Regions from separate parts of the Aminobacterium mobile DSM 12262 genome, predicted to be linked through region 1. Evidence: a T-box and tRNA genes for the amino acid it is inferred to sense, from the RefSeq annotation. Region 1 holds a T-box; the other holds one or more tRNA genes.
The links. A T-box is a leader RNA that pairs with one kind of tRNA and senses whether it is charged. The one in region 1 lies ahead of thrS (threonine--tRNA ligase), so its partner is inferred to be a tRNA-Thr.
Positions count from the first base shown of each region.

Region 1 (4,376 bases):
GGTATGATGGGTGTTGATGATCAGATTTTGGACGGCCTTAAACAGGATGAGCCAAATAAACGCTTCATTCTTCACTATAATTTCCCTCCTTACTCTGTTGGTGAAGTTCGCCCCATGAGGGGGCCGGGACGAAGAGAGATTGGTCATGGAGCGTTGGCAGAACGAGCGTTGCGCCCCATGATTCCAGATGAAGTAGATTTCCCTTATGTCGTTAGAATAGTATCTGATATTCTCGAATCCAATGGTTCCAGCTCTCAGGCCTCGATTTGTGGTGGAAGTCTGGCCCTTATGGCAGCCGGAGTTCCAATAAAAAAGCACGTGGCTGGAATAGCTATGGGGCTTATCAAAGAGGGAGAAAAAGTAGAAATCCTTACGGATATTCAAGGTCTGGAAGATCATTATGGAGATATGGATTTTAAAGTTGCTGGAACTCGAGACGGTGTTACTGCCCTGCAAATGGATAATAAGGCTGGAGGTATTACGCGAGATATCCTTAAGAAAGCTTTGAATCAGGCCCAAGAAGGTCGAATGACTATCCTCAATATTATGGGATCGGCCATTTCCCAGCCTACGGAACTTTCTCCGTATGCTCCTCGAATTTACGTTACTCATATTGATCCTGAAAAGATACGAGATGTTATTGGGCCAGGTGGTAAGATGATTCGCAGCATTACGCAAGAATCTGGTGCGAAAATTAATATAGAAGATTCAGGGGAAGTTTATATAGCGAGTACGACCAGCGAAGGGGTAGAAAAAGCTCTTGCTATGATCAGGGGGCTAACGAAGGAGTTAGAGCCAGGAGAGATATATCTCGGGAAGGTAACCAGAATAATGAATTTTGGTGCTTTCGTAGAGTGCCTCCCTGGAAAAGAGGGGCTTTTGCATATAAGCGAGATAAGCCCTCATCGTGTAGGGAAAGTAGAGGATGTCTTCTCTGTGGGGGATGCTGTTCTTGTCATGGTAAAGGAAATAGATGATATGGGACGGACGAATTTGACTCGTAAAAAACTTTTTGACCAAGAAGATCGGGTGGTAAAAGAAGGATTCGCCTCCTCTTTAAACGAAGAAAAAACACGAGAAACTCTTATTGCTTCTCAGGTGGCGGCTGCCGCTGCCACTCGTCCCACAAGCACTGGGCGCCGTACCGGTGGGTATGATCGCAGTGGAAAAGAAAGAGGGGGGCAGGATCGCCGCTCTCAGGGAGGCCCTCGCCGATGAGACGAGTTTCGGTAAAAATTGTCCGGCAAAGTAAGGACATCCCTTTACCGGAATACGGGACCCCTTATTCATCAGGAGTGGATCTTAGGGCTTCAGAAGAGTTGGTGCTACAGCCAGGAGGATGGGGAAGCGTAGGGACTGGACTGTACATAGAGTTACCTGAAGGCTATGAGGCTCAGGTGAGACCTCGTAGTGGTTTAGCTTTACGCTCGGGCGTCACTGTGCTTAATGCTCCAGGCACTATTGATAGCGATTATCGTGGAGAGATACGGGTTATTTTGATTAACCACGGTGAGTCTCCTTACCACGTAAAACCAGGAGATAGAATAGCTCAGATGGTTCTAGCTTCCGTAGTGCAGCTAGAATGGGAAGAAGTTTCCAATCTCTCTCTTTCACAGCGGGGAGAGGGCGGTTTTGGAAGTACTGGAATGAATTGATGCTGGTTGACATTCTGGCGCAGAGGTAGTATAAATCTCGCCAAATAGGCATATCTGAATATCTACGGCAATGAAGGGAAGAGTAGTTTAAGTTCAAGCTGAACAGAGAGGAGAGGTTATAGGCTGAAAGCCTCTTCCAGCGGACTTTTACGAAAACCATCCTGGAGTCGGCATCGAAGCCTTTAAAGGATAAGGTGCAGGGGAGTGCCCCTTATAGCGCAAAGAGGGCCAACTTTTAATAAAAAGTTGGAACTGGAGTGGAACCGCGATCAAGCCCACATCGTCTCCAGAAAGAGCGATGTGGGCTTAATTATTTTCAGCAGGGAGGTATTCAGATGTTTGAATTGAAAGGGCCAGATGCCAAGGAATTGTCTCTGGAAGAAGGAAAGGTTCTAGACGTTTTAAAGAAGTGGGGTGCCCATAAAGGGGCAGTGGCGGCCAAGCTGAATGGTCAGCTTCTAGATCTATCGGCAGATATTCATGAGAGCGGAACGCTTGAAGTTGTTGATGAAAAGAGCGAGGAAGGGTTAGAAATTCTTCGCCACTCAACAGCGCACTTAATGGCACAGGCCTTCCAGACTCTTTATCCTGAGAGTCGTTTTGGGATAGGGCCTTCTATTAAAGATGGCTTTTATTACGATATGGAACTGCCGGAAACTATATCGGAAGAAGATCTTCCAAAAGTAGAAAAGGAGATGCATCGCTTAGCGAAGCGAGCTTTTCCTCTTGAAAGGGTTGAGCTTTCTAAAGAAGAGGCTATAGAGTTTTTTAAGAAGCGCAATGAGATCTATAAGGTAGAGCTTATAGAAGAGATAGATGCTCCTACAGTAAGTCTCTATAAGCAGGGAGATTATGTAGACTTATGTCGTGGCCCTCATATCCCCAATACATCCTGGATAAAACACTTTAAACTTCTTTCAGTGGCAGGGGCATATTGGAGGGGCGACGAGAAAAACATAATGTTAACTCGTGTCTACGGAACTGCGTTTGCTGATGAAGAGTCGTTGGAAGCGTATATTACAAAAATTGAAGAAGCTAAAAACAGGGATCATCGGAAAATAGGGAAGGAACTTGATCTGTTTAGTATTCAGCCTGAAGGGCCTGGCTTTCCCTTTTTCCACCCCAAGGGTATGGTGATTCTCAATAAATTGACGGAATTCTGGCGGCAGGTGCACGAAAGAAACGGATATTGCGAGATCAGAACGCCCCTTATACTTGACCGCAGCCTTTGGATCCGCTCTGGGCACTGGGATCACTATCGAGATAATATGTATTTCACAGAGATTGATGAGATGCCTTTTGCTATTAAACCTATGAATTGTCCTGGTGGAATTCTTATTTATAAAAACCAGATCCGAAGCTATAGGGATCTCCCGTTGCGTATGGCGGAGCTTGGCACAGTACATAGACATGAGCGATCAGGAGTGTTGCATGGGTTAATGAGGGTTCGATGCTTTACCCAAGATGATGCTCATCTTTACTGTACGCCAGATCAAGTTAAAGATGAAATAAAGGGCATTATGAGATTATGTCAGTATATTTACAGAGACGTTTTTGGTTTTAAGTATACAATGGAACTTTCCACCCGGCCGGAGAATTCCATGGGATCAGAGGAACAGTGGCGTGTAGCAGAAGGGGCGTTGCAAGAGGCGCTAGAGGAAACTAATATGGACTATCATATAAACCCTGGAGATGGGGCTTTTTATGGGCCGAAGATAGATTTTCATCTTGAGGATTGTATTGGTCGGACCTGGCAATGTGGAACGATTCAGCTTGACTTCCAGATGCCTGAGAAATTCGACCTATCTTACGTAGGCGCTGATGGAAAAGAGCACCGTCCGGTAATGCTTCATCGGACTATTTTAGGAAGTTTGGAGAGATTCTTTGGCATACTTATAGAACAATATGCCGGCGCTTTCCCCTATTGGTTGGCCCCAGTGCAGGTGAAATTACTTTCTATTTCTGAAGATTTCTTGGGATATGCCAAGGAAGTGCAGGAGCAATTAGCAAATAAAGGTATTCGAGTGGAAGTAGATAGCCGAGATGAGAAGTTAGGAAAGAAAATTCGTGACGCTCAAATGCAGAAGATTCCCTATATGGTAGTCCTTGGGGAAAAGGAGATGTCAAATAGAGAAGTGGCTCCTCGAGAGAGGAGTAAAGGAGATCTCGGTGCCATGTCTATAGAAAAGTTCTTAAATATATTACTTAAAGAGGAGTTTAACCCTCTTGTTTGTAGGTAATTGCTATATTTAGAAGACTGTGATATAGTTCTCTCTATCAAAGTAGAGGCCACCCTCTCACCTGGTGACGCGAATAGCTGTTGCCTGGTTAGACTGTAAAAGATTTGTGTGCGTACAGTATGAGGGCCGGTGGTTTTCCATCGGCCCTTTTTTATATTTATCACGGAGGTGAAAGGTTATAGCCAAGAGAGAAGAAGGGGAACCCCGCGTCAATGAGGAAATTACCGCGAGGGAAGTTCTGCTGATCGATGAAAACGGAGTAAAAATAGGTGTAACTGCTGTAGAAGAAGCTTTACGAATGGCTGAAGAAAGAGGGCTGGACCTTGTAGAGGTTGCTCCTCAGGCTAAAGTGCCTGTATGTCGCATTCTTGACTACGGTAAATATCGTTATCAGCAGCAGAAAAAAGAAAAGGATGCAAGAAAAAAACAAAAGGGCCAGACCTTGAAAGAGATGAAGATGCGCCCGAAAATTGATGAGCAC
Region 1 covers NZ_JAFZ01000002.1:73,256-77,631, reverse strand. The annotation lists gene K360_RS0107145 (polyribonucleotide nucleotidyltransferase) at 1-1,218, shown strand, start outside; gene dut (dUTP diphosphatase) at 1,215-1,655, shown strand; T-box leader at 1,717-1,946, shown strand; gene thrS (threonine--tRNA ligase) at 1,991-3,895, shown strand; gene infC (translation initiation factor IF-3) at 4,074-4,376, shown strand, end outside.

Region 2 (4,376 bases), on a different contig from region 1:
CGGGGAGCTAGAATCCCAACAAGGAGTAAAAGACATGGAATCCTTTCTTTCCTCTGGAGTCCCACTCCAAAAGTGGGTGCAGTATCATTTAGCACATCGAATGATAAAGCTAAGTTTGCTGTCTTTAGGAACTAAAATTTTTTTTCGTAAACGTCGAAGATGTCTCTGGGCGGCCTTGCAAAGTGGTGGGATAGGCGGCATTCAGAATATTAACTCCTTCAATGTAAAGTGTCTTCATCTTCAGATGGCTTCTTGGTTAGGTCTTGGATATCATCCCGCAGGAACATGGCTGGCACGTCGTTTCCATGAGATAGATTGTTCCACTCCTATGCAACAAGGATGTTTAATGTAAGGGAGGCTATTAATATTATGTGGAAAGGGCGATTTAGTGAGAATACCGCTGATATAGTTCTGAATTATTCCCAGTCTCTAGACGTAGATTGGTGCCTAGCCCCTTTTGATATACAAGGAAGTTTGGCCCACGCTCAGATGCTTGTTTCTGTAGGTCTTTTGACACCTGACGAAGGATTGCGGATGGAACAAGGGCTCAAACAGATATTGCGCGAAATTGAAGAGGACAAATTCAAGCCCTCCATTGAACTGGAGGACGTACATATGAACATTGAACATCGACTTACAGAGATTCTCGGCTCTCTTGGAGAAAAGCTCCACACAGGAAGAAGCCGTAACGATCAAATAGCAACGACGGTTCGCCTTTTCCTTCGAGATAAACTCGCAGATTTTCAAGAAAAGATGAGAGCCCTTCTTGAAGTTTTGCTTGGGAGAGCCAAGGCGCATCTTTATGTGGTAGTGCCGGGGTATACTCATTTGCAACAAGCTCAACCTATTAGTTTAGGTCACTATTGGATGGCTCATTTCCAGGCGTTTCGGCGAGACTATACACGCCTTCAGGCAGCTTTAGATGGCATGCAAGAGTGCCCTCTTGGATCTGGCGCTCTTGCGGGCTCTACATTGCCCTTAGATCGCTTTTTCACATCTGAGGCCCTTGGTTTCCAGTCCCCTTCAGAAAACAGCTTGGATTCTGTTGCGCAGCGAGATTATCTTCTCGACTATCACTATTTCGCTACGGGATTTGCCATCCATTGTAGTCGTCTCTCTGAAGACCTGGTTATTTATAACTCTCAGGAATTTGGCTGGATTAATCTTCCAGATGCTTTTTGTACTGGCTCGAGTATGATGCCGCAGAAGAAAAATCCTGACGTTCTCGAATTAACTCGTGGGCGAACAGGGCAAATAATAGGGCATCTTCTCGATTTGATTATTTCTTTAAAAGGATTACCCATGACGTATAATAGAGATCTTCAGGAAGATAAAAGAGGGCTTCTGGCTTCTCTTACCGCAGTGGAAGCTATACTTTCTATCTTTCCTCCTTTCCTGTCTCAAGTAGAGGCAGATCAGGACCGGGCGATTTTAGGATTTCAAAATGGATTAACATTAGCTACGGATGTAGCGGAATATCTTGTCGGCAAAGGAATCCCTTTCCGAGAGGCTCATTGGAAGGCAGGACAGGTTGTACGTTACTGTTTAGACCATAACTGTTCCCTATTTCAACTTTCCCTCTCTGAATGGCAAGATCTCGTCCCAGAAGTGGAAGAGGATCTTCTTCCACTCTTGGATCTTAAGACAAGTGTATCTCGTCGCCAGACCTATGGTGGGACCTCTTTTTCTGAAGTAAATCGCCAAATAGATCATGGGTGGAACTGGATAAAAAGTATAAAAATAATAGCAAACAAGGCGAAATCCTGAGATTTTTTAAAGAGGGGCTTGACTTGCTGCCTTTTTTCTGTAGAATAAACCCTTGCGTAACGGCGGTTACGAGCTGAGAGCAATGAGCCGTTAGCTCAGTAGGTAGAGCACCGGACTTTTAATCCGGGCGTCGTGGGTTCGACTCCCACACGGCTCACCAAAGCGGTCCCATCGTCCAGTGGTCTAGGACACAGCCCTTTCAAGGCTGCGACACGGGTTCAAATCCCGTTGGGACCGCCATTTTTTAGTCCATACTGCCGGTGTAGCTCAGTTGGTAGAGCAGCGCACTCGTAATGCGCAGGTCGGCGGTTCGAGTCCGCCCGCCGGCTCCATATCATAGAAAAATAGGCTTTGTGTCTTGTTGCTGGGAAAGCAAAGGGCGCAAAGCTTTTTTTGTGTTTCCCCCTCCGTAGAGAAGTTTTGTCTTTCCATGAAAATACTGCTATATATAATATATCTAGATATTTAATTAATCATAGAAGATTTAATTATAATAAAGTTACATTCTTCTCAAAACACAAAGGAGGCCTATGCTCAGTGTTGTTATCGCGTTTTTTCGATGAAATTTCTACGCATCATTCAGAGCGAGGGTATATTATAGACGCCCGAACATTCCGCCTCCCAGGCGGAGAATCTTGTGCTGAAATTTTATATAAAGCCCTGGGGTATGTTCCGGAATTTGTTGTTCGTTTACGGCAAGGATGTGGTTCCAAGCCACTTCTTATATTTGACCGGAAGACAAAAGAGAAAATGAAACTTTATTGGACTCGGACTCGGGAGGCTGCCAGAAATATAGTAGAAATAACGTCTCTTTTGGAAGCGAAGAAAGTTCCCATCCCTAAAGTTTATAGACAGATTGGGCCATACATTCTTTCTCAATGGATAGAGGGCGTTCCGCTGCGGAAACAACTTCCTTTTAGATACGCGAAAGCTATGGCTCGTTACCAGTCTCGTTTCCATGGAGCTAGTGTAGACTCTCCAATAGATAGCTCTCTATATGTCCAGAGGATTCTTTCTTTATTCCAAAAAAAGAGGTCTGTGTGGCTTTCAGGCATGAGTAAAACAGATGTAGATATTTTATACTCTCTTTTAAGGGAAGAGGCCCCAGTGTCCCTTGCAAAGGGCATTCGTCATTCGGATATTCGCACATATAATCTAGTAAAAAGTAAAGACGGTTCCATTTACTCTATTGATAATGAAAACCTGCGAAGAGGAGTTGGGTTCGAGTACGATATTTTTAAAACTGTCTATTTTACATTCAGGAAAACCCCATGGCATATCCCGCGATATTTAATCGAGAGCATTTATTTTATCCCTCATAACACTATTTTAGCGGGATGGAATTTCTGGAATTTGCTTGTTTATGGAGCTAGCTTCCTTTTTGAGATAGAAATAAAGGGCGGTAAAAATGCGGAGATATACAGAAAGATTTTAAAAGAAGCTGCTTCTCTGAGAGAAAAAAGTTCCTCGAAGGGGGATATATTTTTTCAAAAATCTCTTTATAATGCTATCTTTTTTCTAGAGAGATCGGAGAACGGGGTATAATAACTCGAAGTTGATTGTATGAAGGAGAATAAGAATTGGCACTTAAACAGATTCTTTTTGTAAGACATGGACGTACCGATTGGAATAACGAACAAAGATATCAGGGGCATAGTGATGTTCCGCTTAATGAAGAGGGACTTGATCAGGCGAGGAGAGTTTCGTTGCGTCTCGCGTCCTTTCAAGCAGAGCTTATTGTTTCCAGTCCTTTGCAGCGAGCCGCTCAAACTGCCGCTATTATAGCTGAACATCAAGTTTCCACCTCGATCCTTCTCCGGAAGGGGCTGGAGGAAATAGGTTTTGGAGAATGGGAAGGGTTGACTGTCACAGAGGTAGAGGCATGTTTCCCTGAGGAGCATCGTCGTTGGCGTCAGGATCCTTCTTCAACGGTCCCTGGAGGTGGAGAGTCTTTTAGTAGTGTTCAGCAGCGTGTGGACAATGTCCTTAAGGAGATTATGACACGCGAGGAAGAACGAATTCTTGTTGTTGCTCATGGTGGAACTATTCGAACGGCATTAGTAAGCTTATTAGGAGTAAGTTCATCACTTGTGTGGCGAATGAGGTTAGATAATTGTTCTATTTCCTGTATTCAGGCTTATCGAGGTCTCTCTATGCTTTCATTCTTGAACGATGCTACCCATCTTTATGTCGAGAGTGAACTTGTAAGAGATCTTCCTATTTTGTTGTAGGTAACTTCACTTAGACAAGGAAGCTATGAACTGGTAGAATTTTCGTAATCGCTCTATGATGCGGCGAGGAGGGGGAAGACTGTTGGGCGAAACATTTGATGATAATCGATCTACGCGCCTTTCTCCAGAACGAGAGGCTCACCTCTGGATTCGATGTCATAAAGATGACGAAGCGAGAGAGGAACTCATTATATCTTATCGTCCGCTTGTTTTTTGGTTAGCGCAAAAGTTTCAGGTAGCCCCATCTTCTTATCCTGACCTGGTTCAGGAGGGAATGCTGGCTCTTATTAAAGCTGTGGATAATTTTGAGCCAGAGCGACAATTAAAGTTCACGACGTATGCGTTCTATCGCATTAAGGGGCAAATGGTTAACTTTCT
Region 2 covers NZ_JAFZ01000001.1:671,330-675,705, forward strand. The annotation lists gene K360_RS0103185 (DUF501 domain-containing protein) at 1-352, shown strand, start outside; gene argH (argininosuccinate lyase) at 370-1,767, shown strand; tRNA gene K360_RS0103195 (tRNA-Lys) at 1,852-1,927, shown strand; tRNA gene K360_RS0103200 (tRNA-Glu) at 1,932-2,007, shown strand; tRNA gene K360_RS0103205 (tRNA-Thr) at 2,024-2,099, shown strand; gene K360_RS0103210 (phosphotransferase) at 2,305-3,312, shown strand; gene cobC (alpha-ribazole phosphatase) at 3,348-3,998, shown strand; gene K360_RS0103220 (sigma-70 family RNA polymerase sigma factor) at 4,081-4,376, shown strand, end outside.
Region 2: it encodes a tRNA-Thr, which carries the amino acid that the T-box ahead of thrS (threonine--tRNA ligase) is inferred to sense. The anticodon was not compared.